Regions from separate parts of the Rhizobium sp. USDA 4016 genome, predicted to be linked through region 2. Evidence: predicted binding sites of a transcription regulator. Region 2 holds the regulator's gene; the other holds the start of a gene.
The links. Region 2 encodes PhoB, which activates phosphate uptake and scavenging genes when phosphate is short. Its sites were predicted from a motif close to TGTCATNNANCTGTCAT; they were not measured.

Region 1: the regulator PhoB is predicted to act here: its motif matches at 1,480-1,496, upstream of ACZ9DP_RS23750 (LTA synthase family protein).

What each region holds. Positions count from the first base shown of each region.
Region 1 covers NZ_JBWCCY010000004.1:1,731,129-1,734,541, forward strand. The annotation lists gene ACZ9DP_RS23750 (LTA synthase family protein) at 1-1,444, opposite strand, end outside; gene ACZ9DP_RS23755 (NAD+ synthase) at 1,624-3,303, shown strand; gene ACZ9DP_RS23760 (TolB family protein) at 3,324-3,413, shown strand, end outside.
Region 2 covers NZ_JBWCCY010000004.1:1,565,342-1,568,754, reverse strand. The annotation lists gene ACZ9DP_RS22860 (hypothetical protein) at 45-488, shown strand; gene ACZ9DP_RS22855 (hypothetical protein) at 526-714, opposite strand; gene ACZ9DP_RS22850 (winged helix-turn-helix domain-containing protein) at 1,102-1,788, opposite strand; gene phoB (phosphate regulon transcriptional regulator PhoB) at 1,806-2,489, opposite strand; gene phoU (phosphate signaling complex protein PhoU) at 2,524-3,237, opposite strand; gene pstB (phosphate ABC transporter ATP-binding protein PstB) at 3,272-3,413, opposite strand, start outside.

The DNA of each region.
Region 1 (3,413 bases), 170 kb from region 2:
AGGCCCAATCCATCAGCATCTTGAGACTGTCGTCAGCTTCCTTCACGCCCTGCGTATAGGTCGCAAGCGTCGCACGGTCGGCCTCCGGAATGTTGCCGCGGATGCCGATCGTGTTGCGTGCATAGCGATACGGCTCGTAGGGACCATGTCCCTGCAAGGTGACAGCGAAGAAGAAGAACGGCTTATCGAGGCCGTCGCCCTCGCGCATGATCTCCTTCATCAGGGAATCGTCGGAGGCAAAGATGCCGCGCTTTTCCATCGGCGGCATCGTTTCTTCGGTCCGGAACTCCTCGAAACCGAAATCCTTGTAGACCTGGTTTCGGTTCCAGAACCAGCCGCTGAAGGGGTGCAGGGCGCGGGCGATATAGCCTTCGCCGCGGAAGAAGGTGGCAAGCGAGGGCACGTCGCTGCGGACATATTGCTGGTAAGGAATGCTGCCATAAGGCAGGAAGGCATTCGAGAAGCCGGTCAGTGCCTCGAATTCGACATTGGCGGTCATGCCGCCGAATTCCGGCGAGAAGACGTAGCCGGACTGCGCGGCGCGGACGTTCGGCATCGGATCGGCGCTGAATGAGAGGTTTTTCAACCTCATCGGATCCCAAAAGGACTCGCTCATCAGCATGATGATGTCCGGCTTTTCTTCCGGGCCGGTTAGATAGCCGTAGTTGCGCGAGGGGATCGCGTCGAGCGCATCGGCGTTGAGACCGGCGGGCGCTGCGACATCGGCCATCGGGATGTTGAAGAGGAAGGCCAGTATGAAGCCGTTGCTGCGGTAGTTCTCCTTCTGGTCCCACATCATCGGTACCACCTGCAGGCGGTCGCGAATGTAGGAATATTGCGAATAGTCCATGAGCGACGCGAAGGCCGTTAGCACCGGCAACCCGAGGCAGAGGTGGCGCAGGCGCGCCTGGCGAGAGAGTTTCGGGAAGTTCTGCCAGGCATAACGCCATGCGAAAACGATGCCTGCGGTGGAAAGCACGATGCCGACGAGAAGTGCTGTGGCGGTCCACGGGCTGTCTCGCACCATGACCGGCAGCAGCTCCATGATCTGACGGGTAAAGAGTACGTCGGACGGATAGAAGGGGTCGGAGAGAAAGTGCTGCTTCTGATTGGAGACAAAGGCCGGGATCAGGAAAAGCGGGATCAATACCAATGCCGATTGGTAGCGCCGTCCAAATACGGCATCGAGGGTCAACATCACGATCGTCAGCATGGCGACGGTCGTCATGCCGGGCCTAACCGTCGATGTCAGGAACTCGCCGACATCGGTCAACGTGCCGCGCGCAATCCACTCGACGGTGATAACGCTGAGGAAAGCGAGAGAAAACGAAAATACGATGCCGATTGCCGCGCGCGCTGCCGGAGACTGAACACTCGACCCGAAACCGGCGGAAAGCAGTGCTGCTTTTCTGGCCGGTACGGACTTCATTATCAACGCAATCAACGGCATACTCCGACGTCATAAAATCTTCACCGAAGTGTCACATGCCTGTCATGAACGCTAGATGAACCTTTCGGTTTCCCGGCTTTTCCCTATGGTTTGAGTTTTTCGCCCGGCAGACCCCGCGGCTTTTCATGGCGCGGGCAATTGAAGCGGCGGGCGGCCCGCGCTAAATGGATGACATGACACAGGAAAACGCTCCTTTGAATACGCTCCAGATTGCCGTTGCCCAGTTGAACCCGACAGTCGGCGATGTCGCCGGAAACCTCGCCAAAGCTCGTGAGGCACGCGCCGATGCGGCCCGCCAAGGCGCGGATCTGCTGCTTCTGACGGAGCTTTTCATTTCCGGTTATCCGCCGGAAGACCTCGTGCTGAAACCGGCCTTTCTGAGGGCCTGCCTGAAGGCGGTCGAGGACCTCGCGGCCGATACCGCAGACGGCGGCCCCGGCGTCATCGTCGGCTTCCCGCGGCAGGGAAAGACGGGGCGGCATAACTCGGTTGCAGTTCTCGACGGCGGCCAGATCCTGGTGCTGCGTGACAAGATCGACCTGCCGAACTACGGCGAGTTCGACGAGAAGCGCGTCTTTTCCGAAGGATCGATGCCGGGGCCGGTGAATTTCCGCGGCGTGCGGATCGGCGTGCCGATCTGCGAAGAGATCTGGAACGATCTCGGCGTCTGCGAGACACTCGCCGAAAGTGGCGCCGAAATCCTGCTGGTGCCGAACGGTTCACCCTATTATCGCGGCAAGGTCGACGTGCGCCATCAGGTGGCGCTCAAGCAGGTGATCGAAACCGGCCTGCCGCTAATCTTCGCCAATCAGCTCGGCGGGCAGGACGAACTCGTCTTCGACGGTGCGAGTTTCGCCTTCAATGGCGACAAATCGCTGGCCTTCCAGATGAGCCAGTTCGAAACCGCGCTGGCGGTGACGACCTGGAAGCGCGGCGAAAACGGCTGGCGCTGTAGCGAAGGCCCGATGTCACGTATTCCCGAGCCCGACGAGGCCGACTATCGCGCCTGCCTGGTCGGTTTCCGCGATTATGTGAATAAGAACGGCTTCAAGAATGTCGTCCTCGGCCTTTCCGGCGGCATCGACTCGGCGATCTGCGCGGCGATCGCCGTCGATGCGCTCGGCGAGGAGCGCGTCCGAACGGTGATGCTGCCATATCGCTACACGTCAACCGATTCGCTGAAGGATGCGGCCGACTGCGCCAAGGCGCTCGGATGCCGCTACGACATCGTGCCGATCGAGGAGCCGGTGAAGGGCTTCACCTCGGCGCTCTCGCCGCTGTTCGAAGGAACCGATAGCGGCATTACCGAGGAGAACTTGCAGAGCCGGGCGCGCGGCACGATCCTGATGGCGATTTCCAACAAGTTCGGTTCCATGGTGGTCACGACCGGCAACAAGTCGGAAATGTCGGTTGGATATGCGACGCTCTACGGCGACATGAACGGCGGCTTCAATCCGATCAAAGACCTCTACAAAATGCAGGTCTATGCGCTGTCGCGCTGGCGCAATGGTCATGTGCCGCCGGAAGCGCTGGGGCCGTCCGGCGAGGTGATCCCGCAGAACATCATCGACAAGGCGCCGTCCGCCGAGCTTCGCCCGGACCAGACGGACCAGGATTCGCTACCGCCTTATCCGGTGCTCGACGACATCCTCGAATGCCTCGTCGAGAAGGAGATGGCGGTCGAGGAGATCCTCGCGCGTGGGCATGATGTGGCGACCGTCCACCGCGTCGAGCATCTGCTCTATCTCGCCGAATACAAGCGCCGGCAGTCGGCTCCGGGCGTGAAGATCACCAAAAAGAACTTTGGGCGCGATCGCCGCTACCCGATCACCAACCGGTTCCGCGACCGGTAACCCAAAATCTGGGAGGATGCATGCGCAGTTCGGTCGAGATCTATAATATCCGCACCGGGGAAAGCCGGATTGTCGTCCAGACGGAAAAGCTGATCGAGGCGCCGAATTTT
Region 2 (3,413 bases):
ATCAGGCAGTTTCCGCGTTCATTTGAAGGGCAAAGGAGCTCTTGATGTCATACGGATCGCTGAGTGCTTTTGGTGACACCTGGTGCCGGTACAGCCCGGACACCGAGACCCTCGAGGCCGCTCATGACCTGGTGGACCAATACCTCGTGTTCGCCGAGGAAGCGCAAGTGGGAAATGACATCATCGACGAGATCGAGCTGCCCGTCCCGAAGCCTGTCCTGATCAAGTCGTTTGGCCTCGTCATCGCTGCCGAGCACCGTCCGCAGATAAGAACTCTGCTGATCAAGGCCGCCATGACGCTTGCCCAGTACCGCGACGACGTCGGACCACGGATGCGGTTAAAGCCTACGACACCGCACGGCAGGCCGCGGGCGGCCCGATCGCGGGAATTCGAGCGCCGTCTCGAAAAGAAGCTTGTGGCGGTCGCTGCAGAACGGATCAACCTCGGCGCGTTCTATCGCCGCGCCTTTATCGAGGCCATGCATTGACGCCAGGTGCGGTCGCACCTTGCCTTGCCCGCGACGTTCAGATCGCCGCCTGCATCAGGTAGAGGGATCGTTCCGGAGGAAGCTGTGCAACCATTTTCATCATGATCTTGGGATCGACATGGGGAACGGATCGCAGTTGGCCGTCCCGGTAGATGATCGTCAAGACGCGCGTCTCTTCGTCATAATCGAGTTCAGCGATCGTTTTCGTGTACACCAGGAACCGCATGCCGTTTACACCTCGCTGGTCAATGGAACATCACCAAGGTGATGGTGCCGACCATGACCCACCCGGAAACGATAATCAGGGACATTCTCAACAACGCCGTCTTGATCGTCATGGAATACTCCAAATCGCTTCAACCAAACTAGCTGTACTTTGGGACGAGTGTGGCCTATCGGGCCGAACCCTCATCCCAGCGGGATTATATGTCTGACGCCCTTAGGCGAGTATGGGAGCCGAAGGCGGACTGGAATCACCTCCAGCGCGACTAAGCACACCCTAATATAGGCAGTCGCGTGAAATCGACGTGACACACGTATTGCGCGAACAGCTGTATCGCGCGTCTCAATCTGTGCGCACAGCGACGGGGATAGGATAGGAACCTGATCCGGATCAGAAGTCGCCGAGTGCGTAGCCGGCGCCACGCACCGTCCGGATCACCTTATCGGCCTTGCCGAAACTGATGCCCTTCCGGAGACGCCCGATGTGTACGTCGACAGCGCGCTCATCGACACTGGCATCGTTACCCCACAGCGATGCCCTCAATTCCGATCGGGAGTGGACGCGGCCGGGGGACTTCATCAGAAACTCGAGCAGCCTGAACTCGGTGGGGCCGAGCTTGACTTCCTTCTTCTGCCTGTGAACCCGGCGGGCGTTCTTATCGAGCGTCAGATCCCCGACCTTCAGTGTGCTCTCCAGCAGCGCTGGATTGAGACGCCGCAGGAGGTTCCGCAAGCGGATGAGGAGTTCCACGGGGGAGACTGCCTTTATGAGGCAGTCGTCGGCTCCGGCGGAGAGAACGGCCAACCGGTCCTGCTCGAGGGCCGAGTCCAGCAGCACCACGATCGGAAGGCGGGCGGTCGCTCCAGTTGTCCGGAACTGGCGGCATGTCGAGATTGCCATCGAGCCAGGAGCCGGCGCACCGAATATCACCGCATCAGGCAGCCGCAACGCAACGAGCTCGACCAGCGACGCATGCGGGTGAAGACAGTTCACCGAATACCCTTCTGTCTCCAGAGCATGCTTCAGTGTCGCGAGCAGATCTTCGTCCTGCTCAACAACAAGTACCCGCACCGACATCTTCTCCAGCCTCCCTGCTATGCTTCCATCGAATATCCTGCGCCGCGGACGGTGCGGATGACGTCCTGCATGTTGGAGAAGTTCAGCGCCTTGCGCAGTCGACCGACATGAACGTCCACGGTGCGCTCGTCGACATAAATGTCGTGGCCCCAGACACCGTCCAGAAGCTGCGAACGCGAGAAGACGCGGCCGGGCGACGACATCAGGAATTCCAGTAGACGGAATTCGGTCGGGCCGAGACGGACTTCGCGGCTCTTGCGGTGAACACGATGCGTTTCGCGGTCGAGTTCGATATCGCCGCATTTCAGCACCGTGGAGAGCACCTCGGGCTTGGCGCGGCGCAGCATCGCCTTGACGCGGGCAACGAGTTCGGGCGTGGAGAACGGCTTGACCACGTAGTCGTCGGCGCCGGTGGAAAGGCCGCGCACACGCTCGCTTTCCTCGCCGCGCGCCGTCAGCATGATGATCGGCAGACGCTCCGTTTCCGGGCGCATGCGCAGGCGGCGGCAAAGCTCTATGCCCGACACGCCCGGCAGCATCCAATCGAGGATCAGAATATCCGGCGTGCGCTCCTGAAGCCTGATTTCGGCCTCGTCGCCGCGCAGAATGGTGTCGACCTCGAAACCTTCGGCCTCAAGGTTATAGCGAAGAAGCACGCTCAGTGCCTCTTCGTCTTCAACGACTGCAACTCTCGGGATCATTCGGTTCTGTCTCCTGAGGGCCGGTTCGGAATTGTCATTCCGTGACCGCGCCGACGGTGTTGGCAGTATCGTCCTTCGGACGTTCGCCTTCCGGCTGTGCGCCGGTCGCCATGTAATAGATCGTTTCGGCAATGTTAGTGGCGTGATCGCCGATGCGCTCGATGTTCTTCGCACAGAAGAGAAGATGCGTGCAGCTGGTGATGTTGCGCGGATCTTCCATCATGTAGGTCAACAGCTCGCGGAACAGCGAGGTGTACATCGCGTCGATTTCCTCGTCGCGCTCGCGGATCGACTTCGCCTTGTCGGCTGAACGCGAGGCATAGACGTCGAGTACTTCCTTGAGCTGGACCAGCGCCAGTTCGGAAAGATGCTCGAGACCGCGGGCGAGCTTGCGCGGAACGCCGGTGCTCTGCACGGCGATGACACGCTTGGCGGTGTTCTTGCCGAGATCGCCGACGCGCTCGAGATCGGCCGCGATGCGGATCGAGCCCATGATCTCGCGAAGGTCCGAGGCCACCGGCTGGCGGCGGGCAATCGTGACGATCGCCTTGTCGCCGATCTCGCGCTCGGCGTGATCCATGACGACATCGTCGGAGATGACCTTCTGGGCCAAGCCAGCGTCACCGTTAACTAGCGCGCGGACGGCGTCCGACACCATCTGCTCGGCAAGCCCGCCCATTTCCGAGATGCGGCGGGACAAATACTTCAGATCCTCGTCATAGGCAGAAAAGATATGGGTCGATGCCATTGGGATTGTCCTTGAATAGCCTGAACGCCGCAGCTCAGCCGAAGCGGCCCATGATGTAATCCTGGGTGCGCGGGTCGTCCGGATTGGTGAACATCTTGTCGGTGTCATTCTCCTCGACGAGATTGCCGAGGTGGAACATGGCGGTGCGCTGCGAAACGCGGGCTGCCTGCTGCATC